Regions from separate parts of the Massilia sp. CFBP9026 genome, predicted to be linked through region 2. Evidence: predicted binding sites of a transcription regulator. Region 2 holds the regulator's gene; the other holds the start of a gene.
What was found. The regulator sigma-54, encoded in region 2, starts transcription at its own class of promoters, with help from an activator protein. The targets are predictions, from matches to a motif close to TGGCANGNAANCTGCTTT.

Region 1 (11,599 bases), on a different contig from region 2:
CCGTCCGACGAGAACTGCTCCGACGATTTGCCGAAGTAGTTCTCGCGCAGGTTGACGGTCCAGGCGCCCACCTTCCACAGCGCGCCCAGGTTCACCCGCATGCGCGGCGAGGCGGTCTCCAGGTGCGAGATCGCGGTCTCGTCGAGCAGGGTCTGCGGTTGCAGCTGGGGCGGCGCCTGGTTGATCTTGATGACCTCCACATGGTTGTAGTTGGCCGCCGCCGACCAGTCGACCCGCCCGTAGCTGCCGTAGTTGCTGGTCATGGTGGCCACCGCCTCCATGCCCCGGCTGCGCGTATTGACCGCGTTGGAGAAGATGTTGATCCCGGTCTGGACCACGGTCGGGTCGAGCACATTGCCGTTGGCGAGGATGGCCGCCGTCACCGCCGGCGCATTGACCGCGCCGCCGGAGCCGTACAGCGCGCCGCTGCCGACGATGCGGTCGCGGATCGTGATCTGGTAGGCGTCGAGCGTGATCGCCAGGCCGGGTCTCGGGTTGAGCACCAGGCCGGCGCTGATATTGGTCGAGGCTTCGGGCTTGAGGCCATCGATGCCCACCAGCCGCGCGCCCGGTGAATTCGGCGCCAGCTGCACGAAGGCGCTGCGCGGCGAGACGTTGGTGGCCGAGTAATACGACTCGGCCAGGGTCGGCGCGCGGAAGCCGTTGCTGTAGGTCGCGCGCAGCGCCACCGCCGGCGAGAAGTCGTAGCGGCTGGTCAGCTTGCCGACCTTGGCGTTGCCGAAGTCGCTGAAGCGCTCGTAGCGGCCGGCGATGTCCACCGTCCAGCCGGGCAGCGGCTGGACCGCCAGGTTGACGTAGGCGGCCTTGTTGTTGCGGTCATGGCTGCCGGCATCGGTGAGCGAGAAGCCCGGGTACGACTGCGAGCCCTCCTTGTAGCGTGAGGCCGCATCGCCGGCGACGATCTCGTAGGTGTCGCGGCGGTGCTCGAGGCCCAGGGCCAAGGTCAGCGGCGAGGCCCAGCCGACGTCGAATTCGCGGCTCAGGTCGAAGTTATTGGCCCACTGGCTGGCGCGGAACTCGCCGGCATCGAACTCGAGCGGCGTGGCGCCGGTGTCGGTGTACAGCGAGATATTGGCCGAGTTGGCCACCCCGAGCTTGGCCACGTCCTTGCCGTAGGTGCTCGACAGGTCCCAGTTCCAGGTGCCGAACAGCCGGCCCTTGATGCCGAGGGTGAAGGCATAGTCTTCCTCGTCGAAGGTCTCTTGCGGGCTGAAGCCGAAGGGATAGATCTGCGGCAGCCGGTTCGGCATGCGGTAGTTCTCCCAGGCGCGCGCTTCCTTCTTGCCATAGGTCGCGAAGCTGTACAGCGAGGTATCGCTGTTGAAGTCGACCCCGAAATTGGCGGCGGCGATGTGCTGGCGGTACTGGGCGTCGCCCTGGATCTTGTTCAGGTAGGGGTAGCCGGGTGCGTTGACCAGGGAAGGCATCTCGGCCATGGTGGCCGGGTCCACCACGCGCGGATCGATGCCGCCGCGCTCCGAGAAGCCGTGGTATTTGGTCTCGGCGGTCAGGCTCAGGAAGGCGTCGGCGAACGGGGTCAGGCCGATATTGGCCATGCCATCGCCGGTATGGCCGCCGCCGTCCATATAGCCGCCGCCGTTGACGTTGGCGGTGCCGCCGCGGCTGTTCGACTTGAGGATGATGTTGATCACGCCGGCGATGGCGTCGGTGCCGTATTGCGCCGCGGCACCGTCCTGCAGCACCTCGATGCGGTCGATCGCCGCCACCGGAATGTAGTTCAGGTCGGCCGCCGCGCCGCCCTGGTAAGGGCCGCCCAGCACCGCCAGGTTGGCGGTGCCGTGACGCCGCTTGCCGTTGACCAGCACCAGCGTATTGTTCGGACTCAGGCCGCGCAGCCGCGCCGACAGCGTCATGTTCGCCATATCGCTGCCGAAGGCCTGGGCATTCAGCGAAGGCAGGTTCTGCGACAGCGCCTGGATCAGGTCGGGCTGGCCCGTGCGGCCCAGCGAGGCCGCGTCCAGCACCTGGATCGGCGAGGCGCTGTTCTCGACCGTGAGGCCCGCGGCCCGGGTGCCGGTGACGATCACCACGCCGCTGTTGGCGACGCCCTGCGCGGCGGCATCAGGCGCCGGCGCCGCGGCGCTGGCGGGCGCATTGTCCTCGTCGCGCCCGGCGTCCGGGCCGGGTTCGGCGGCGGCGTGGGCGCAGATGCCGCAGGTGAGCAGGCCGGCGATGCCGGTATGAAGAAAGCCTTTGACCATGTGTTTCCCCTAGTTGGAATTGTTGGACGAGAACAGCCCTGCTTGCTTCTTGCGTTTTGCTTGCCTACTTCTTCGCGGCGACCACCTCGATCTCCACCAGCCAGCCCGGATTGCTCAGGGCCGCCACCTGCATCACCGCGCGCGCCGGCAGATTGGGCTGGGCGCCGCCGAAGAACTGGGTATAGCCGGCCATGAAGCCGGTGACGTCGGCGCGGCCGCCGTGCTCCGGGTCGCCCACCAGGAACACCTGCATCTTGACCACGTCGCCCATGCCCAGGCCCATTCCCTGCAGGATGTCGCGGATGCGCTGCAGGACGCCGACCGTCTGGGTGCGGGTGTCGCCGAAGGCCGCGATCGAGTTCGGATCGCGCTCCTTGTGCACGACCGGCGGCACCTGGCCGCTGATGAAGTGAATGGTGGCGTTGGGCGGCACGCTCACTGCCTGGGCGATCGGGAAATCGGAGTTCGGGATCTTGTGGCGCACGATGTCCTGGGCGCTGGCCGCGACCGGCAACAGCAGGGGCAGCAGGAGCAGCGAGGCGGCGAGTCGTATGGCGGGACGGCGGTCGACAATCTTCATCAGCAGGCCTTTCATGGTGGTTGGAAGAAAACGGTTCAATGCTTGTTGCCGAAACGGTTACGGCTGGCCGGCGGCAGTTGCAGGGCAGTGCGCAGCGCGCCGACCTCGGCGTCCCCGACCGGCGCGGCGCGGTTGCCCCAGCTGGCGCGGACATAGCTCAGTACGGCTGCGATGTCGGCGTCATCGAGGCTGCCGCTGAAGTCGGGCATGCCGCCGCGGCCCTTGAGCAGCACCTCGGTCGCCTCGGCCGGGGCGCCAATCGCCAGCGCGCTGCCGGCCAGCGCCGGGAAGGCGCCGGGGATGCCGCGTCCGTCGGCCTGGTGGCAGGCCGCGCAATTCTTCGCGAACAGGGTCTTGCCGTCGGCGGCTACTGGCGCCGTCTGGGCCAAGGCCGCACCCGCGCACAGCCAGGCAGCCAGCGCCAAACGCGTGAAAATGGGCTTCATGCGCTCGCCCTCCGGTGCAGCCGTTCGATCTGCTGCCAGGCCGATTCGATGGCCCCGGCCTGCCAGCCGGTGAGATAACTCAGGTGTTCGCCGGCGAGCTGCACCCTGCCCTCGCCCTCGAGCAGCAGCGGATAGGCGTCGCGGCGCGCCGCCTCGTTCCATTCGGCCCAGCCACCCAGGCTGTACTGCACGCGGTGCCAGGCCACCGAGAACGCGTTCTCGTAGGCGCTGCGATAGGCGGGGAAGATTTTTTCGCCGGCGGCCAGCGCGAATTCGGCCCGCTGCGCCGGCGACAGCGCACTGACTTCGATGGCGTCGAGCGCGTAGTTGTAGTAGCCGAGCACCACACCCTTGCGCTGCTGCCAGCCGCTCGACGGCAGCGAGATCGTGTTGATGCCCTTGAGATCGGTGAGGACGTGGCCGCCGTAGATATGGTCGTCCTCTTCCCAGAAGCGGCGCCCCATCTGCAGGCCGATCTTGCCGACCGGGGCATAGGGCACGGCCTTGAGCGCCGCCTTGAAGCCGGGCGAGAAATCGGTGTCGATCATGCGCAGCACCGATAGCGGCAAGGTGCACAGGCAATAATCGGCCTTCACGCTCGAGGCCTGGCCGCTGGCGGTGTCGTGCAGGTCGATGGTGACGCCGGCGGCGTCCTGGCGGATACGCCGCACCTCGGCCCCGTAGCGGATCGTGTCGCCCAGGCGGGCGGCGAAGGCCTGCGGGATGCGGTCCATGCCGCCCACCGGCTGGAACATGGTCGCGTGCATCGGAAATTCTTGCACCGCGCTGTACACCTTGCCCACCCTGGCCGCGAGCAGGTCGCCGAAGGCCAGCGGGTCGGACGGCGTGCCGGCGCCCGGCACCAGGCCGGCGCCCGGATTGGTGGCGAAGCCACGCCCGCTGCGGCCCTTGTAGGCCAGGTCGCCCGCGCCGAGGGCGCCTTCGCGCGCCAGGTAGTCGAGCAGCAGCATCTGGTCCTCGCTGCTCAATCGCACGTCGAGCTGGCGCGACTGGACCGACTTGGCCAGCAGTTCGGCGACGTGGCCGCGCATGTCGGCCTTGATCTGCGCCCCGCGCAGGCGCCGCTTCGACAATGGTCCGCCTTCCTCAAGATAGACCCAGGCGTGGTCGTTCTCGTTCACCATCACCTCGAGCGGCACCGCGAATTCGCGGGCGTAATGCAGGGTCGACTGGTGGTCGAGCGGGATGCGCCACGGTCCGTGGTTGATGTAGTGGCCGCGGTCGAAGCGGCACAGCTGTTCCTCGCCACCGAGCTCGCGCAGCCTGAAACCCCGGCGCGCCGTCTGGCAGCGCCCGCCGGCGTAGGGGCGCGCCTCGAGCACCTGCACCCGGTAGCCCAGCTTGCGGAGCTCGTAGGCCGCGCAGAGGCCAGCCAGCCCGGCGCCGAGGATGGCGACCTTCTTGCCCTTGCCGCTGCCCGTGAGCGGCGGCGGCGCCGTCACCTTCGAGGCGATGCCCATGCCCCACGCATTCATCGACTTCAACAACAGCGCCGAGCCGCCGACGGCGGCCGCGCGGTACAGGAAAGCACGCCGGGTCAGCGGCGATTTCACAGCGCTCATCCACACCTCCACATGTCAATACAAAGGACTCAAACAGGTGGCCTCAGAGCAATCGCCATGCCATCAAGGCGAGGATTTCGCGCTATAAAATCCGGACAAAATAAAGATTATTTATCAATGATCCGAATGTAAGAAGGCTGTAAGTCAATCTATGCATACGGAATTCGGCGCCGTCAGTTCACACTCGTATGTACAGAAAAGTCTGGCGAAATTTGAATGATGGCGGCGCAAACATTATTCAGATCCACCGATAGCAGCAGCGCAGCGGCCCGGGCGGTGGGCGGCATGCGACCCGCCAAGGTCCGCCGACGCGGCCGTGCACCGCCGTGGCGTCACGACGCACCTTATTGGGCTGGGGAAATAATCAACGCACCGCTGCGGGCGGCAGCAAGCCGTCGCGCACGATCCAGTAGCTGAACTGGCCGTAGCTCGGGATGGCTCCGGGCGCGGCATCGACGAAGTGCTCGGCCAGCATCTGGCGGTAGGCCGCGGCCGGCGAGAAACGGCGGTGCGTCGCCGCGTAGCGCGCCACCGCGTCGCGGAACAGCGCACGCAGCGCATCGTCGATGTTGGCGCCCGGCGCCGCGTCCTTGCGCGGCCGACCACGCTTGACGCCAGCACTCGTCATGCGCGTCTTGCCGCGCGCGCCTGAGTTGGCGTAATCCGGCAGCAGCGCGTCGGTGGTCTGGCCCCGTTCCCAGTAGCGGCGCAGGTAACGCATGATGTTGGCGGGAGCGATGCCATGCGCGGCGCTGCATGCCGCCACCATGGCGGCGCGCTCGCGCGGCAGGTACAGCGCCGGGAGGTCCTGGTGCAGCGTGCGCACCACGTTCCAGGCCTTCAGTTGACGGCGGCGCTGGCTATCGGACGGGGCGCCCGCGGGGCTGACGGCGCGCCAGGGATCGGGCCGCAGCAGGCGCGCGCGCCGCTCCCGTACCGCCGCGTACAAGACGCGCAAGGACGCCGTCCGGGGCACGGCTCCCGGAATGCCAAGCGCATAAAAATAGACCTGGGCGCCGGCCGGGTCGATCCACAGGATGCGGAGCGGACGGCCGGGAGCATCAAGATACTCGATGACGTCGTTCGGGAGGAACATGGGCGGGTCCTGTCGTTCAGGTGCCTCGCCCGTATGCAAGGACCGCGCCAGTGGCGCGGAAGCGGCGGCGCCGGGCGGCGCCGCCGATGAATCATTTCTGTGCCAGGATCCACTTGGCCAGCGTCTGCGCCTCGGCATCGCTGACCTGCGGATTGGCCGGCATCGGAATCGGGCCCCAGGTGCCGCTGCTGCCCTTCTGGATCTTCAATGCCAGGCGCGCCTCCGCTCCGGCGTCCTTCGCGTACTTGGTCGCGACATCCTTGTAGGACGGGCCGACCAGCTTGGAGGCGACGGTGTGGCAGGCCATGCAGGCCTTGGCCTTGGCCAGGTCGGCGCTGGCGTGGGCTGCGGGCATCGCGGCGGCGGCGGCGATGGTCGCGGCCAGGATCATGGTGTTCTTCATAGGTGCTCCTGTAAGGACTGTAGTGACAATGGGGCGCTGTGCAGAGGGACCGACCGCCTCGTCCCTCACGCACCCGGCATGATAGCCGACAATGCCGCGCGATTGCGACCCCATCAAGTGAGGATCGCCAGTTGCGGCCAGGGCGTATGGACGATGATCGCGGTCGATCCGCACGCGACCAGCATGACCGCGGCGGCCATCAGTGCGATCCGCAGGTATTCACTCGGACGCATGGCGGCCTCCCGCCACGGTGAGTGTGGCGCCGTCATGCCGGTTGTGGCGCAGCCAGCCTGCGCGCACCGCGACGATCCCCCTCCAGCGCCGGGGCGCTTGTGGCTGGAGCCAGGCGGAAGGCCGCGACCAGGCGACCCAAGCCGACCGCCTGCCGTTCCAGTTCCGCGGTCGCGGCAAGCGAATGGCCGGCCAGGTCGGCGTCGTGGCGCGTGGCCTCGTCGATCGACACCAGCGAGCGGCTCAGTTGCTCGACGCCGGTGCTCTGCTCGCGCGAGGCGGCGCTGATCTCGGCCATGATGGCCGCCACCTGGCCGGCGCCGGTCGCGACCTCCTTGACCGCCGCGCCGGCGTCGCCCGCCACCCGGGCCCCGGCCTGCACCCGCGCCAGCGCTTCCTCGATCAATTGGCGGATCTCGCGCGCCGAAGCGGCGCTGCGGTTGGCCAGGTGGCGCACCTCACCGGCCACCACGGCGAAACCACGCCCGCTCTCGCCGGCGCGCGCCGCCTCGACCGCCGCGTTCAGCGACAGCAGATTGGTCTGGAACGCGATCTCGTCGATCACGGCCACGATGCCCGACATGCGCTGGGCCGATTCGCTGATGCTATCCATGGTGGCGCCCACTTCCGCCATTGCGCCGGCACCGTCGACCGCGGCGCGCGCGCCGCTGGCGGCCAGCTCGCTGGCGCGCAGCGCATTGGCCGCGTTGTTGGCGACCGTGGCGCTCATCTCTTCCATCGTGGCCGCGGTTTCCTCCAGCGTCGCCGCCTGGGTGCTGGCGCGCTGGGCCAGCTCGCGGCTGCCCGCCACGATGTCGCCCGCCACCCGCTCGACGTGCACCGCGCCGGCGCGGATCTGGCGCACCATATCCTCCAGCCGCGCATGCATGCGGGCCAGCGCCACCAGCAGCTGGCCCGTTTCGTCGTTGCCGCGGGCGACGATCTCGCCGTCGAGCCGGCCCTGGGCCACGCGTCCGGCGATCGCCACCGCTTCCTGCAGCGGCGCCGCGATCTGGCGCGCGATCCAGTACGCCAGCAGGCCGCCGACGATCACCGCGCCCACCAGCAGAGCGACGATCCGCGCGTGGGCCTGGCGATAGACCGTCTCGGCCTGCGCCGCGGCGGCCGCGCTGCCCGCCTCGTCGAGGTCGACCAGCCGGTTCACCAGGTCGGTACTGCGGAAATTATGGCGCCGCGATTCGCCCCGCAGCAGCGTACGCGCCGCGGCCTTGTCGCCGGCCCGCGACAGCGCCGTCACCTGGCCCGCGGCGTCCTGGTAGGTCTTCAGCGACGCCTCGAACTGCACCAGCGTGTCGCCTTCGGCGCCGGGGAGCGCCAGGCCGCGGTAGGTGTCGAGCTGCGAACGCAGGGTGGCCATCTGGCGCGCCATTTCGGACTCGTAATAGACATGGTCGGCGTCGCCGTCGGACAGCACGTGCTGCACCTCGTAGGTGCGGTAGCGCAGAAGGGAACCCTTGATCTGCAGGATCCCGCTCACGCTGGGCTGCCATTTGTGCTGCATCTCGCCCACCGCCGCGTGCAGCTTGCCCATCTGGGCCACGCCGAAGGCGGCCAGCAATACCATCAGCGCCGCCATCGCGGCGACGGCCAGCATGATCTTGGTGGCGATTTTCAAGTCCTGGAACCATTTCATTATTCATTATCCTTCTCAGGTTGCGGGCCGCGTCGGGGCCCGGAACGGTGCGTGGGACCGCTCATGAGACTGATGATATGCAGGCAAGCCCGGCCCCACCATGCGATGTTGGTATCGGCTAGCTATACCTAGGTTTAATGCCGGCCCACTCCCGCCAGACGGTTACTTGCCATATACTCCAGTTGGTCGAAAGACCAGGACAAGGGATGCGGCAAGCGCCGCCTATAACAAAAGAAAGAGGACATGTTCCAGTCACCGGATTCGAACCTGCGCGCCGCCGGGGTGGTGCTGCTCACGCTCGCGATCTTCGCGGTCGACGCCTTCACGGCGCTCGACATCGCCATCGCGGTGCTGTACGTGGTGGTAGTGCTGTGCGCCACCAGCGTCTGGTCGCGCCGCGGCGTACTGCTTACCGGCGTCGCCTGCGCGACGCTGACGGTGGGCGCCTTCGCCCTCACCCACCACGAGGTGGTGTCCAGCCCGATGGCGCGCTGCCTGGTCAGCGTCGCCGCGATCGCGATCACCACGGTGCTGGCCCTGGCCGGCATGGCGGCCACCGATGCACTGCGCCAGCGTTCGGAGTCGCTGCGCCTGTCCGAGGCCTTCCTCGCCAGCACCCAGCGCATCAGCCGCACCAGCAGCTTCCGCTTCCAGGCCCCGGGCGGCGCGATGCACTGGTCGGAAGAAGCCGCGCGCATCTACGGCGTCGGACTCGACGTCACGCCCACGCAGGCGCTGGTGCGCGAACGCACCCATCCCGACGACTTGCCGCTGCTGGAGGACGTCATCGCCCAGTCCGACCGCGGCGAGGCGACGATCGAGCTGCGCCACCGCCTGCGCATGCCGGACGGCGCGGTCAAGCACGTGCACATGATCGCGCGCCTGGCGGCGGACCGCGACGGCAAGTTCGAATACCTGGGCGCGCTGATGGACGTCAGCGCCGCCCACGAGGCGGCCGAGACCCTGCACCGTACCCAGGCCCAGCTGGCGCACGCGACCCGCGTCACCACCCTGGGCGAGCTGGCGGCCTCGATCGCGCACGAAGTCAACCAGCCGCTGGCGGCGGTGTCCACCAACGGCAACGCCTGCCTGCGCTGGCTGAACCGTCCCGAGCCCGACCTGCTGGAAGCGCGCCTGGCGCTCGACCGGATCCTGGCCGACACCTGCCGCGCCAGCGAAGTGATCAAGCGTATCCGCGCGCTGGCGCGCAAGGGCGAGGCCCAGCGCCTGCCGCTCGACGTCAATACCCTGCTGCGCGATACCGCGGCCCTGGTCCAGCGCGAACTGAGCAACCACCGCATCGTGCTCCTGCTGAACCTGGCGCCGGGCCTGCCGCCGGTCGAAGGGGACGCGGTCCAGCTGCAGCAGGTGGTGATCAACCTCCTGATGAACGCGATGCAGGCGATCGACGGCGCGGCGCCGGAGTGGCTGCGGCGCCAGCAACGCATCGTGTTGTCCACGCGGCTGGACGGCGGCCAGGTCGAGATCGAGGTGGCCGACAGCGGTCCGGGCCTGAGCGAACTCCAGGCCGGCCGCCTGTTCGAGGCCTTCTATACCACCAAGGCCGACGGCATGGGCATGGGCCTGGCGATCTGCCGCTCGATCGTCGAGGCGCACGGCGGCAGCATTCGCGCCGTGGCGCAGGCCGGACCGGGGGCGACCCTGGCGTTCACGCTGCCGTGCGCCGCAGCGAAGGTGGAGGATACGATGAACGCCGTGACGGGGGCGCCGGCATGAGTGCAGACCTGAATGCGGAAAAAAGCGCGCCGACGGTCTTCATCGTCGACGACGACGCCCCGCTGCGCGCCGCGCTCGCGAGCCTGCTCGGCTCCTGCGGCTTCCAGGCCGTGGCCTGCGCCTCGGGCGCCGAATTCCTGGCCAGCGCGCTGCCCGACGGACCCTGCTGCCTGCTGCTCGACGTGCGCCTGCAGGGCGCCAGCGGACTCGATTTCCAGGCCGAGCTGGGGCGGCGCCGGATCGACCTGCCGATCGTGTTCATGACCGGCCACGGCGACATCCCGATGACGGTGCGCGCGATGAAGGCCGGCGCGGTCGACTTCCTGGCCAAGCCGTTCCGCGAGCAGGACCTGCTCGACGCGGTGGCGACGGCGCTGGCGCGCGACGGCGAGCGGCGTGCCAGCGCACGCGCGGCCGACGAACTGGCGGCGCGCTATGCCGGCCTCACGCCGCGCGAACGCGAGATCATGGGACTGGCCGCGAGTGGCCTGATGAACAAGCAGATCGCCGGCCAGGTGGGCACCAGCGAAATCACGGTCAAGATCCACCGCGCGAACGCGATGCGCAAGATGCAGGCCAAGACCTTCGCCGACCTGGTGCGCATGGCCGAGGCGCTGGGCCTGGACGTAGCGCAAGCGCGACCCGGATCCTATACCCGGGTATGATGTCGCGCGGCCGGGAATGCCGTTATCCTGCTTGCGAGAACAGGACGCCTTTCGCCTCCTGAACCGGAGCGCCCAGTGTCACAGTTAACCATTTCCATCATCGACGACGACGACTCGGTGCGCCAGGCGCTCGGCAGCCTGGTGCGCTCGCTCGGCTTCGCCGCCGCGCTGTTCGGCTCGGCCGAGCAGTTCATCGAGGCCGGCGGCGTCAAGGCCAGCGCGGTCGTCGTCACCGACGTCCAGATGCCCGGCATGAACGGGGTCGACCTGCAGGATCGCCTGCGCCGCGAAGGGCACACCGTGCCCATGATCTTCATCACCGCCTTCCCCGAGGAGGCGCTGCGCAAGCGCGCCTTTGCCGCCGGCGCCTGCTGCTTCCTGGGCAAGCCCTTCGACGGCGACATCATGATCCGCTGTATCGAAGCGGCGCTGTCGCCCGACACCCCGATCTATTGAGGCGCGACTCATCCCCGACCATACTCAGGTGTGATGGCAGGCAAGGCAATAGCTGCATACGATGGCCGGCATGGAGGAACCGAACATGCCCGAGCAATCCCAACTGCGCCTGCCGCGCCGCCTGACCGAATGGATCCTGTTCGCCGCCGGACTCCTGTCGAGCGGGGCGATCCTGGTGTACATGATTCTTGCCGAGCGCGCCAGCGCGATCGACGGCGACGCCGCGCGCATGCGCGCCCAGGCGCTGGTGATCGACCAGGCGCTGCATCGCCAGCTGGCCGGCGTGCGTTCGGCGCTCGAGAGCGCGCGCCAGGCCCTGCAGCCCGGCAGCGCCTGCGACGCCGCCTGCCGCCACACGCTGCTGCAGTCGCTGCGGCGCTCGATGCCCGGGGTGCGCGCCCTGCTGTCGATCGGGCCCGACGGCCGCATCGCGCTGTCCGACGACGACATCGGCGACCACCGCCTGGACGACCGGCGCTACCTGGACGGCCTGCACCACCTGTGC
Region 2 (11,599 bases):
CGGTTATGCGTCGGCCAGCGGTAGCCTGATGCGCGTCGCCAACCGCAGCTGCGCGGTCCAGCAGTACGAGGACATCCGCGGCCTGATGCTGACCGAACACCGCCGCTCTGTGCCGGAGCTGATCGATTACTGCAATCGGCTGATCTACGCGGGCCGCCTCGAACCGAAACGTGCGTCGCTGCCGCCGGAAGCGCGGATCCTGCCGCCATTCGAACTGATCCACGTGGGCGGCAGAGATGCGCGGCGCGGCGGCAGCCGCTACAACGAGGTTGAAGCGGCCGCCGTCGTCGACTGGCTCAAGTCCCACCGCGCCGACATCGAGCGCCACTATGCCGATGCCGAAGGCCGGCCGACGCCGATCTGGCAACTGGTGGGCATCGTGACCCCGTTCGCGGCGCAGGCAGGCGCCATCGAACGGCGCTTGCGCCGGGAGATGCCGGACCTGCTGCGCAAGGACAGCCGCCTGACCGTCGGCACCGTGCATGCGCTGCAGGGCGCCGAACGCGCCATCGTGCTGTTCTCGCCGACCTATGGCGAGGGTTTCAATGGCGCCGCCTTCTTCGACCAGAAGCCCAACATGCTCAACGTCGCGGTATCGCGCGCCAGGGACAGCTTCATCGTCATCGGCAACCGCAAGGTGTTCGATGCCAGCCGCACGGCGCTGCCGTCCGGCCTGCTGGCGACGTATCTGGTGGAGCGCAGCCGCGAGACGGTCGAGGGCTAGCAGGGGCAGGGCGGATTCCATCGAATCCGCCCTTCGGGATCGTGCCAGCGGCGCCGAATGCTGCCATACTGTTGGCTTCTTACCATCCCGATCACAGCATGGCCACCGTCACTGAACTCCTCCTTTATCCGATCAAATCCTGTACCGGCCTGTCCGTGCCTGAAGCCACGCTCGCCCTCGACGGCCTGTCGGCAAACGGCGTGCACGACCGCGAATGGATGGTGGTGACGAGAGAGGGCCTGTTCCTGACCCAGCGCGAATACCCGCGTATGGCGACCATCGCGCCGCGCGTCGAAGGCGATGCACTGGTGGTCGAGGCGCCCGGCCTGTCTCCGATCCGCCTGCCGCTGGCGCACGACCTCGACGCGCCGGCGATCGAAGTGCTCATCTGGGACGACCACGTCCTGGCCGCCGACTGCGGCGACGATGCCTCCGCCTGGTTCGCCAACGCTGTTGGCGCCCCATGCCGCTTGGTGCGCTTCCGCCCCGACGTCGTGCGACCCAAGATCAGCCCATGGACTGGCGGCTTGCCCGCCGCGGCCCGTTTCTCGGACGGCTACCCGATCCTCTTGATCGGCCAGTCCTCGCTCGATGACCTGAACGGCAAGTTGACGCAAGCCGGCCGCGCCGCGCTGCCCATGAACCGCTTCCGTCCCAATATGGTTGTGGACGGCATCGACGCCTTCGAAGAAGACTTCGTGGCCGAGTTCTCCTTTGATGAAATCAAACTGCGCCCGGTCAAACCCTGCGCCCGCTGCCCGATTCCGTCGGTCGACCAAGCCACCGGCATCCCCGGCCCCGACCCGCTCGACATCCTGCAAACCTACCGCGCCAACGCCCGTATGGACGGCGCCGTCACGCTGGGCATGAACGTCATCGTCGAGGACGGCATCGGCCGCATTTTGCGCGTGGGCCAGGAACTAAACGCCGAGCTTGCTTTCTAAGTACGACGGTAAGTGCAACGGTAAGTACGACGGCAGGTCGAAGCCGGCGGCACCGCAACAGTGTCGCAAAATCGCCTATTCCCGCATCTTCCGCGATGCCGACAGGCGGTTTTTCATATCCAAGCAAGAGTGGATGGCGTAATGTTACGGTTATTGCTGAAAGGAATGCTCCATGCATGAGCCGAGCGCGTCGACGCGAGAACTAATGGCGGAAAACGAGACCTTGCGCGCGCGCATGGCGTACCTGCTCGAGCAGGCCGAGCGCAACCACGAAATCATGTGCCGCCACCAGGCCTTCGACCTGCAGATCGTGGGCGCCGGCAGCTTTCCTGAGCTGGTCGGCACGATCTTCCGCACGCTGCCGGTGATCTCGGAACTGGACACCGTCACCCTGTCGCTGGTCGACCCGGATGCCGACATCTATACCGTCATGCACCGCCTGGGCGTCGATTTCGAGCAGTTCCCCAACCTGATGTTCTGCGAGCATGCGGTCGAACTCGGCTTCGACATGTCGCCCGAGCGCCGTCCGCGTCCGATCCTGGGCCCGTATGCGCCGTCGCAGCACTGCGCCGTGTTCCCGCATCCGCCCGCCGGCCTGCAGAGCGTGGCCCTGGTGCCGCTGCTGCGCAATACGCGCCTGATCGGCAGCCTGAACCTGGGCAGCGCCGACCCGGCCCGCTTCACGCCGAACCTGGGCACCGACTTCGTCGAGCACATGGGCTCGATCATCGCGATCTGCCTCGAAAACGTGATCAGCAACGAAATGCTGAAATACATCGGCCTCACCGATTCGCTCACCGGCGTCTACAACCGCCGCTACATGGACCGCCGCCTGCTCGAAGAAATCGCGCGCGCGCGGCGCCAGGGCTATCGCCTCTCCTGCATGTACATCGACATCGACCACTTCAAGCGCGTCAATGACACCGTCGGCCACCAGGGCGGCGACGACGTGCTGCGCGAGGTCTGCGGCCGCATCAAGGCCGAGCTGCGCATGTCCGATGCGCTGGGCCGCTTCGGCGGTGAAGAATTCGTGGTGCTGCTGATCGACGCCGACCTCGAAAGCGCGAGCATGGTCGCCCAGCGCATCCGCGCCAGCGTAGCCGCCGAGCCGGTGAGCCTGGGCGGCGGCGAGCGGGTCGACGTGACGGTGTCGATCGGGGTCGCAGCGCTATCGGATTTCGCTCGCGACAACGCGATCGAAGGAGTCGCGCAGGAACTTGTAGCATCGGCCGACGCGGCGCTGTACCAGGCTAAGGCCGGTGGCCGCAACAAGGTCGTCACCTTCGCGTAATCGTACACGTTAAGCTAAACCCAGTCGTCCCCGCGAAGGCGGGGACCCAAGTTTGCTGGCGTCTCGACGGCATTTGCAGAACTTGGGTTCCCGCCTGCGCGGGAACGACGTGCTCGAGCCGCGTGATTTCCCACACGACCGCCTGCCAGGATCACAACAACCTGTCCTCGGCCCGGCTGACCGCCTCTCCATCCCCGCGCACCACCACCACATCGCCCGCCGCCAGCACCACCTCTGGCCCCGGCTCGACATCTTCGCCGCCGCGCCGCAATGCCGTCACCTCGGCCGCCACATCAGCCAGCCGCAGCTGCGCCACGCTCTTGCCGACCGCACCGGCCTGCGCATGCAGCCGCACCGAATGCAGCCGCACCTGCCCCGGCTCGAGACTGGCGCCGCTGTCGCCGGCCCCGTGGAAGTAGCCGCGCAGGCTGGCATACCGGTCGTCGCGCGCCGCCTGCACCCGGTGCACCACGCGCCTGAGCGGCACGCCCAGCGTCACCAGTGCGTGCGAGGCCAGCATCAGGCTGCTCTCCAGCGCCTCGGGCACCACCTCGGTGGCGCCGGCCGCCTTGAGCACCTCGGTATCGCGATCGTCGTAGCTGCGCACGATCACCGGCAGCGCCGGCGCCAGCTCGTGCACCAAGTGCAGCACCTTTAGCGCGTGGTGTGTGTCGGCGAAGGTGATCACCAGCGCCTTGGCGCGGCCGATGCCGGCCGCGACCAGGCTCTCGCGCCGCGCCGCGTCGCCATACGAGACCGCGGCGCCGGCCGACTGCGCCTCTTGTACCCGCTCCGGATCGAGGTCGAGCGCATGCCACGGCAGCGATTCTTCTTTCAGCAGGGCCGCCAGGCTCTGGCCGTTGCGCCCGAAGCCGGCGATGATCACGTGGTCTTGCGTCTTCATGGCGCGCGTCGCCAGCTGGGTCAGCTGCAGCGACTGCGTCATCCATTCGTTGGCCGCCAACTTCAGCACGATACGGTCCATACTGGCGATGAGGAAGGGCGCGACGAGCATCGACAGCACCATCGAGGCCAGCACCAGCTGCATCACGTAGGAATCCACCAGCTTCGAGCTGGAGGCGTGATTGAGCAGCACGAAGCTGAACTCGCCCGCCTGGGCCAGCGCCAGGCCGGTGCGCAGTGCCGTGCCGGATGGCGCCCCGAAGGCGCGGGCGAGCAGGGCGATCAAGCCGAATTTTAGCAGCACCACCAGCGCAAGCAGGAGCAGCACCAGCCACCAGTGTTCGATCACCATCCGCAGGTCGAGCAGCATGCCGATCGTGATGAAGAACAGCCCGAGCAGCACGTCGCGGAACGGCTTGATGTCTTCTTCCACCTGGTACTTGTAAGGTGTCTCGGAGATCAGCATGCCGGCCACGAAGGCGCCGAGGGCCAGCGACAGGCCTGCCTGCTCGGTGATCCAGGCCGCGCCCAGCGTCACCAGCAACAGGTTGAGCATGAACAGCTCTTGCGAGCGGCGCTTGGCGACGATCGTGAACCAGCGTCCCATCAGCTTCTGGCCGAAGAACAGCAGCAGGGCCAGCACCAGCGCCGCCTTGACCGCTTCCACCCCGAGCGTGATCGCCAGGTCTTCCGGATCGCGCGCCAGCGCCGGAATCATGATCAAGAGCGGCACCACCGCCAGGTCCTGGAACAGCAAAATGCCGACGGTGCGCCGCCCATGCTCGCTTTCGAGTTCGAGCCGCTCGGTGAGCAGCTTGACGACGATGGCGGTCGAGGACATCGCCAGCGCGCCGCCCAGCGCGAAGGCGGCCTGCCAGCCGAGGGCAATGCCGGGCAGGAGCCAGGCTGCCAGCAGTCCGATCCCCATGGCGGCCGCGATCGTCGACACCACCTGGGCCAGGCCCAGCCCGAACACGATGCGCCGCATCGAGCGCAGCTGCCCGAGCGAGAACTCCAGGCCGATCGAGAACATCAGGAACACCACCCCGAACTCGCCCAGCGCATGGGTGGTGGGACTGTCTTCGGCCAGGGCCAGGGCATGGGGGCCGATCAGGACGCCGACGGCGAGGTAGCCGAGCATCGGCGGCAGTTGCAGGCTACGGAAGACGACCACGCCCAGGACGGCGCAGCCCAGAAGGAGGAGGGTGAGTTCGAGGCCGGAATGCATTGGTGCGAAGCTGGGATAAACAGCAAAAGTGTTGATCTTATGGCACTAGCCAGGTGTGGTGCGGCGGTCGCTTGTTATCGTTTGTTACGACTGGCAAGTTTTTTGCTTTCCCAATTCGTTTATACTGCCAAAATGAGTGTAACCGATGAAAAAATAATGCCGAAAAGTTTTGACGAAACCCTGGCCCGGCGCGTCCTGGACCTGGGCCGCGAAACGCTGTCGATCGAAGCGGACGCCATCCGCGCGCTGCAGGCGCGCCTGGGCGACGACGACAGTTTCGTGAGCGCCGCGCAGCTGATCATGGCCTGCGACGGCCGCGTGGTCGTGTCCGGGATGGGCAAGTCGGGCCACATCGGCCGCAAGATCGCCGCCACCCTGGCGTCCACCGGCACCCCGGCCTTCTTCATGCACCCGGGCGAAGCCGCGCACGGCGACCTGGGCATGGTCACCAAAAATGACGTCTTGATCGCGATTTCCAATTCGGGCGAATCGTCAGAGATCCTGGACATCCTGCCGGCCGTCAAGCGTCTTGGCGCACGCGTGATCGCCATGACCGGTAAACCAGCCTCGCGCCTGGCCAAGCTGGCCGACGTGCACCTGAACATCGCGGTGGACAAGGAAGCCTGCCCGCTCAACCTGGCGCCGACCACCAGCACCACCGTCACCCTCGCCATGGGCGATGCGCTGGCCGTGGCGCTGCTCGACGCGCGCGGCTTCCGTGAACAAGACTTCGCGCTGTCGCATCCGGGCGGCGCGCTGGGCCGGCGCCTCCTGACCCATGTGCGCGACGTGATGCGCAGCGGCGACGCGGTGCCGAGCGTGCGCCCCGAAACTTCGCTGGTCGAAGCGCTGCTCGAAGTCACCCGCAAGGGCCTCGGCATGACCGCCATCGTCGACGCCGAAGGCCGTCCGGTCGGCGTGTTCACCGACGGCGACTTGCGCCGCGTGATCGAGCGCATGCACGACTTCTCGGACATCCAGATCCGCGACGTGATGCACGCCAACCCGCGCCGCGTGCGCCCCGAGCAGCTGGCGGTCGACGCCGTCGCCGTGATGGAAGAATTCCGCATCAACCAGATGCTGGTGGTCGATGAAGACGACCGCCTGGTCGGCGCGCTGCACATCCACGACCTGACCCGCGCCAAGGTGATTTGATGAGTGAATTCATTCCCGCCATTACCCCGCTGGCCCATATGGAACGCGCGGCCCGCATCAAGGTCATGATCTTCGACGTCGACGGCGTGCTGACCGACGGCAGCCTGACCTATGGTCCCGACGGCGAAGTCACCAAGACCTTCAACGTGCTCGACGGCCTGGGCATCCAGCTGTTGAACAAGACCGGCGTGCAGACCGCGATCATCAGCGCGCGCCTGTCGCCGATCGTCGTCAAGCGCGCGGCCGATCTGGGCATCTCGCACGTCCACCAGGGCATCCACGACAAGCGCATCGGCTTCGCCAAGCTGCTCGAGGCCACCGGCTTCACCGCCGAGCAGTGCGGCTACATCGGCGACGACGTGATCGACCTGCCGCTGTTCGCGCGCGTCGGCTTCGCCGTCGCGGTGCCGTCCGGCCATCCAGAGGTGCAGCACCGCGCGCACTACGTCACCAAGAATGGCGGCGGCCGCGGCGCGGTGCGCGAGGTGTGCGATCTCGTGATGCGCGCCCAGGGCACCTATGACCAGGCGCTCGCGCCGTACTTCGCCTGAGGTCACGCACCATGGCCACCATCGTCCAAAACAAGCGTACCGCGCATCGCTGGAATCTCCTGGCGATGATCGTGATCGGCGTCTTCTTCGCCTTCGGCAGCTTCTGGCTGCTGCAACTGATGCAGGCCTCCGACATCGACGCCCAGCTGGGCGGGCCGCCGGACGAACCGGACTACATCGTCGAGAATTTCTCGTTCGTGCGCATGACCGAGAATGGCCAGCCGAGCTATGTATTGTCGGGCAAGCACCTGGCCCACATCCCGCGCGGCGACGTCTCGCATGTCGACCAGCCGCTGCTGCGCGGCGTCGAGCCGGGCCGCCCGCCAATGACGGTGGTCGCCAGGAACGCCCAGGTGTTCCACGAAGAGCACCGGGTCGAACTGATGGGCGACGTCGACCTGCAGCGCCCGAAGACCGCGCAGAGCGAGTCCTTGCACTTGCGTAGCCAGGCGCTGACCGTGCTACCCGACGAAGAGATCGTCAAGACCGACCTCCCGGTTGACCTGCAGCTTGGGGCATCGAGCGTGAAAGGCACCGGCATGGTCGCCAACAACGCCACCCAGCAAGTGCACATGTCCAGCCGAGGCCAGATAATCTATCCGCCACGCCCGCGCCAGTAAGCCCTGCACCGTGTGATAACCCAGGACCAGCATTCCCTATCATGAAAAAATTATTTGCCGCCGTACTCCTTTCCCTGCTGTCGCTGACGGCAGCCGCCGAACGTGCCGACTCGCTCAAGCCCGCGCAGGTCGAATACGATTCCGCCGATCTCGACGGGGTCAACGGCGTGCGTACCCTTACTGGTAACGTGATCCTTACCCGCGGTACGCTGTTGCTCAAGGCCGACCGCGCCGTGGTCAGGGAAACGCCCGAAGGCTATATGACGGTAACGCTCACCGCCAACAACGGCAAGCTCACCACGTTCCGCCAGAAGCGCGACGGCGGTCCCAACCTGTGGGTCGAGGGCCAGGCCGAGCGCATCGAGTACGACGAGCGCGCCGAGCTGGTGCGCCTGTACTCGAATGCCCTGATCAAGGAACTGGAAAACGATCAACTGAGCAACCAGGTCACCGGCCCTTTCATCTCGTATGACAGCCGCAAGGAAGTGGCCACCGTGCGCAACGACGTCAGCGGCCAGAGCAAGGTTGGCGGCGGTCGCGGCACCCTGATCCTCTCGCCCAAGCGCACCCCAGCCGGAGGAGCGCAATGACGGCAATCCCGATGGAGCTGGGCGATTGCAGCACCCTGGTCGTCAAGGGCCTGCAGAAAAGCTATGGCAAGCGCCTGGTGGTGCGCGACGTGTCGCTGCAGGTCGAATGCGGTGAAGTGGTCGGCTTGCTGGGCCCGAACGGCGCCGGCAAGACGACCTCGTTCTACATGATCGTCGGCCTGGTGCCGTCGGACGCCGGCTCGATCGACATCAACGGCACCGACATCACCAGCCTGCCGATCCACCGCCGCGCCGTATTGGGCCTGTCCTACCTGCCGCAGGAGGCCTCGGTATTCCGCAAGCTGACGGTCGAAGAGAACATCCGCGCCGTGCTCGAGCTGCAGAAGGACAACGGCAAGCCGCTGTCGAAAGACCAGATCAACGAGCGCCTCGACACCCTGCTGGCCGACCTGCAGATCGAGAAGCTGCGCGAGAATCCGGCGCTGTCGCTGTCGGGAGGCGAACGCCGCCGCGTGGAGATCGCGCGCGCGCTGGCGACCAATCCGCGCTTCGTGCTGCTCGACGAACCGTTCGCCGGCGTCGACCCGATCGCCGTGATCGAGATCCAGCGCATCGTGCGCTTCCTGAAGGAGCGCCAGATCGGTGTCCTGATCACCGACCACAACGTGCGCGAGACGCTTGGCATCTGCGACCGCGCCTACATCATCAACCAGGGCGCGGTGCTTGCCTCCGGCCGCCCTGACGACATCATCGCGGACGAGTCGGTGCGCCGCGTGTACTTGGGTGAACACTTCCGCATGTGAGCGACGCCTAGATGAAACAGTCCCTGCAACTCCGCACTTCGCAGCACCTCGCGCTTACGCCGCAACTGCAGCAGTCGATCCGGTTGCTGCAACTGTCGACGCTCGAGCTGCACCAGGAGATCGAGCAGATACTGGGCGATAACCCCTTGCTCGAGCGGCTCGACGATCCGCTCGACCGGTCGGTGCGTTTGCTGGCCGATGGCGCGATCAACAATGCACCCGCCAGCGGCGAAGCGCCGCCGGCGCCCGGCCAGCAGGCCGAGGGCGAGGGTGCGCCGGCGCAGGATGGCGAAGGTTTCGAGGGCGGCGCCGACAACGATCGCGTTGATGCCGACTGGAGCGAGGGCGGTGCGCCGTCTTCCGGCAGCGGCGGCGAGGACGAGGACGGCCGCCCGCAACTGGAAGCCTGCGCCATCACCCTGCGCGAACACCTGATGGAACAGGTGCGCGAAGCCACCCTGTCGGCGCGCGACCGTGCGCTGGCCGAGCTGGTGATCGATGCGCTGGACGACAACGGCTACATCGAGGAACCGCTCGACGAGATCCACGCGCGGTTGCCCGAAGAGCTCGATATCGAGATCGACGAGCTGCGCTGCGCGCTGGCGCTGGTGCAGAGCATGGACCCGGTGGGCGTCGGCGCGCGCAGCGCGGCCGAGTGCCTGGCGCTGCAGATCCGGCGCATGCCGGGTGTGCCGATGGTCACGCGCCGCATGGCCCTCAAGATCGTCGAGGGTTACCTGAGCTGGTTCGCCCAGCGCGAATACAGCAAGCTGAAAAAAGCGCTCGACTGCGACGACGAAGACTTGCGCGAGGTGCAGGCCGTGGTGCGCCAATGCAATCCGCACCCGGGCGCGGCGTTCGCTTCGAACGTGTCGGACTATGTGGTGCCGGACGTGATCGTGCGCCGTTCCAAGAGCGGCTGGGCGGTCACCCTGAACCCCGACGTGATGCCGCGCCTGCGCGTCAACAGCCTGTACGCCAGCCTGCTCAAGCAGGGCAAGAGCGAGGCGCAGATGGGCGCGCAGATGCAGGAAGCGAAGTGGCTCATCAAGAATATGCGCCAGCGTTTCGACACCATCCTGCGTGTGGCGGAGGCCATCGTCGAGCGCCAGCGCAATTTTTTCTCCCATGGCGCGGTTGCCATGCGGCCCCTTGTTTTACGTGAGATAGCTGATACACTAGGCCTACACGAGAGCACAATTTCTCGTGTCACAACCCAGAAATACATGCTGACCCCGCACGGCATGTTTGAGTTGAAGTATTTCTTCGGCAGCCACGTTGCCACCGAGGCGGGAGGCGAAGCATCCTCGACGGCAATCCGTGCGCTCATCGCACAATTGACAGGAGCAGAAGACCCTAGGAACCCTTTATCCGATAGCAAGATCGCGGAGATGCTCGGGGAACAAGGCATGGTCATCGCGCGCCGCACGGTTGCAAAATACCGTGAAGCCCTCAAGATACCCCCTGTAAGCCTCCGCAAGTCCTTGTAACTGCGCCGTCCACACCCGTCGTGCCTTGTCGCGTTGGTGCGGTCCACACGGTGCAACATTTTCAAAGGAGTGTGTATGAACCTCACAATCAGTGGCCATCATCTCGAAGTAACCCCCGCCATCCGTGAATACGTTCAGAATAAGCTCGAGCGCATCATTCGCCATTTCGACCAGGTGATCGACACCCACGTCTTCCTGGCCGTCGACAACCTCACTGAAAAAGAAAAAAGGCAGAAAGCAGAGATCAACGTCCAGGTGTCGGGAAAGACCCTGCACGTGGCAAGCGTTGCACAAGACCTGTACGCCGCGATCGATACGCTGATGGATAAGCTGGACCGACAGATCCTCAAACACAAGCAGCAACTGAAAGACCATAGCCGTACTTCGATCAAACGCATGCCGGAAATCGACGGCGAAGACGCTGCTGTCGCCTGATCAGGCGCAGGGCTCACACTAGCTAAGGGCGTCTGAGGGGACGCCCTTTTTGCATCCAGCCTCCCCGGTACTACGCGCATCTATGTGTTCGGTAAAATGCATGTCTTTCCATTACGGATCACGCCATGACCGACCACGTCCTGACCCGCATCGCCAACCGCACCGGCATCATCACCCTGGACCGCCCAAAGGCGCTCAATTCGCTGTCGCTCGAGATGGTGCGCGCGCTGACCGACGTGCTGCGCGCCTGGGAGCATGACGGGCAGGTCGAGGCGGTCGTACTGACCAGCAGCAGCGAGAAGGCCTTGTGCGCGGGCGGCGACATCCGCTTCTTCCATGAGGTCGGCCATGCGTCGCCGATGGGCGGCAGCGCGCTGCTCGAGGATTTCTTCACCGAAGAATACGCGCTGAACCACCTGATCCATTTCTATCCGAAGCCCTATATCGCCATCATGGATGGCGTCGTGATGGGCGGCGGCATGGGCATCGCCCAGGGCGGCCCGGATTGCGGGCTGCGCATCGTGACCGAGCGTACCAGGATGGCCATGCCCGAGGTGAACATCGGCCTGTTCCCCGACGTCGGCGGCAGCCACTTCCTGTCGCATGCGCCGAGACAGCTGGGCAACTACCTGGGCCTGACCGGACTGACGATCGGCGCCGCCGACGCGCTGTATATCGGCCTGGCCGACGTGTTCGTGCCAAGCGCCGAGTTGCCTGACCTGAAGGCATTGATCGCGTCGACGCAAGGCGCCGGGCTGCCGGCGGCGATCCGCGCCTTCGCGGCGCCGTTTGCTGCAATGGCGGGGGCAAGCGAATTGCAGGTCCGGCGCAAGAGCATCGATGCGCATTTCGGCGCGGCGTCGGTCGCCGCGATCATGGGATCGCTCGAAGGCGACGCAACACC

Region 1: a site for sigma-54 is predicted at 4,898-4,915, ahead of SOM28_RS03940 (flavin monoamine oxidase family protein). Genes of this name have one in related genera too.

Annotation. Positions count from the first base shown of each region.
Region 1 is NZ_JAXCWH010000001.1:963,586-975,184, reverse strand. Features, by position in the region: gene SOM28_RS03955 (TonB-dependent receptor plug domain-containing protein) at 1-2,243, opposite strand, end outside; gene SOM28_RS03950 (RidA family protein) at 2,308-2,838, opposite strand; gene SOM28_RS03945 (c-type cytochrome) at 2,859-3,269, opposite strand; gene SOM28_RS03940 (flavin monoamine oxidase family protein) at 3,266-4,852, opposite strand; gene SOM28_RS03935 (hypothetical protein) at 5,217-5,948, opposite strand; gene SOM28_RS03930 (c-type cytochrome) at 6,040-6,351, opposite strand; gene SOM28_RS03925 (methyl-accepting chemotaxis protein) at 6,617-8,236, opposite strand; gene SOM28_RS03920 (ATP-binding protein) at 8,480-9,973, shown strand; gene SOM28_RS03915 (response regulator transcription factor) at 9,970-10,638, shown strand; gene SOM28_RS03910 (response regulator transcription factor) at 10,714-11,094, shown strand; gene SOM28_RS03905 (putative bifunctional diguanylate cyclase/phosphodiesterase) at 11,180-11,599, shown strand, end outside.
Region 2 is NZ_JAXCWH010000012.1:19,112-30,710, reverse strand. Features, by position in the region: gene SOM28_RS23470 (DEAD/DEAH box helicase) at 1-724, shown strand, start outside; gene SOM28_RS23465 (MOSC domain-containing protein) at 823-1,668, shown strand; gene SOM28_RS23460 (GGDEF domain-containing protein) at 1,841-2,959, shown strand; gene SOM28_RS23455 (monovalent cation:proton antiporter family protein) at 3,111-5,090, opposite strand; gene SOM28_RS23450 (KpsF/GutQ family sugar-phosphate isomerase) at 5,223-6,245, shown strand; gene SOM28_RS23445 (KdsC family phosphatase) at 6,245-6,796, shown strand; gene lptC (LPS export ABC transporter periplasmic protein LptC) at 6,808-7,416, shown strand; gene lptA (lipopolysaccharide transport periplasmic protein LptA) at 7,458-8,006, shown strand; gene lptB (LPS export ABC transporter ATP-binding protein) at 8,018-8,770, shown strand; gene SOM28_RS23425 (RNA polymerase factor sigma-54) at 8,782-10,260, shown strand; gene hpf (ribosome hibernation-promoting factor, HPF/YfiA family) at 10,336-10,695, shown strand; gene SOM28_RS23415 (enoyl-CoA hydratase/isomerase family protein) at 10,821-11,599, shown strand, end outside.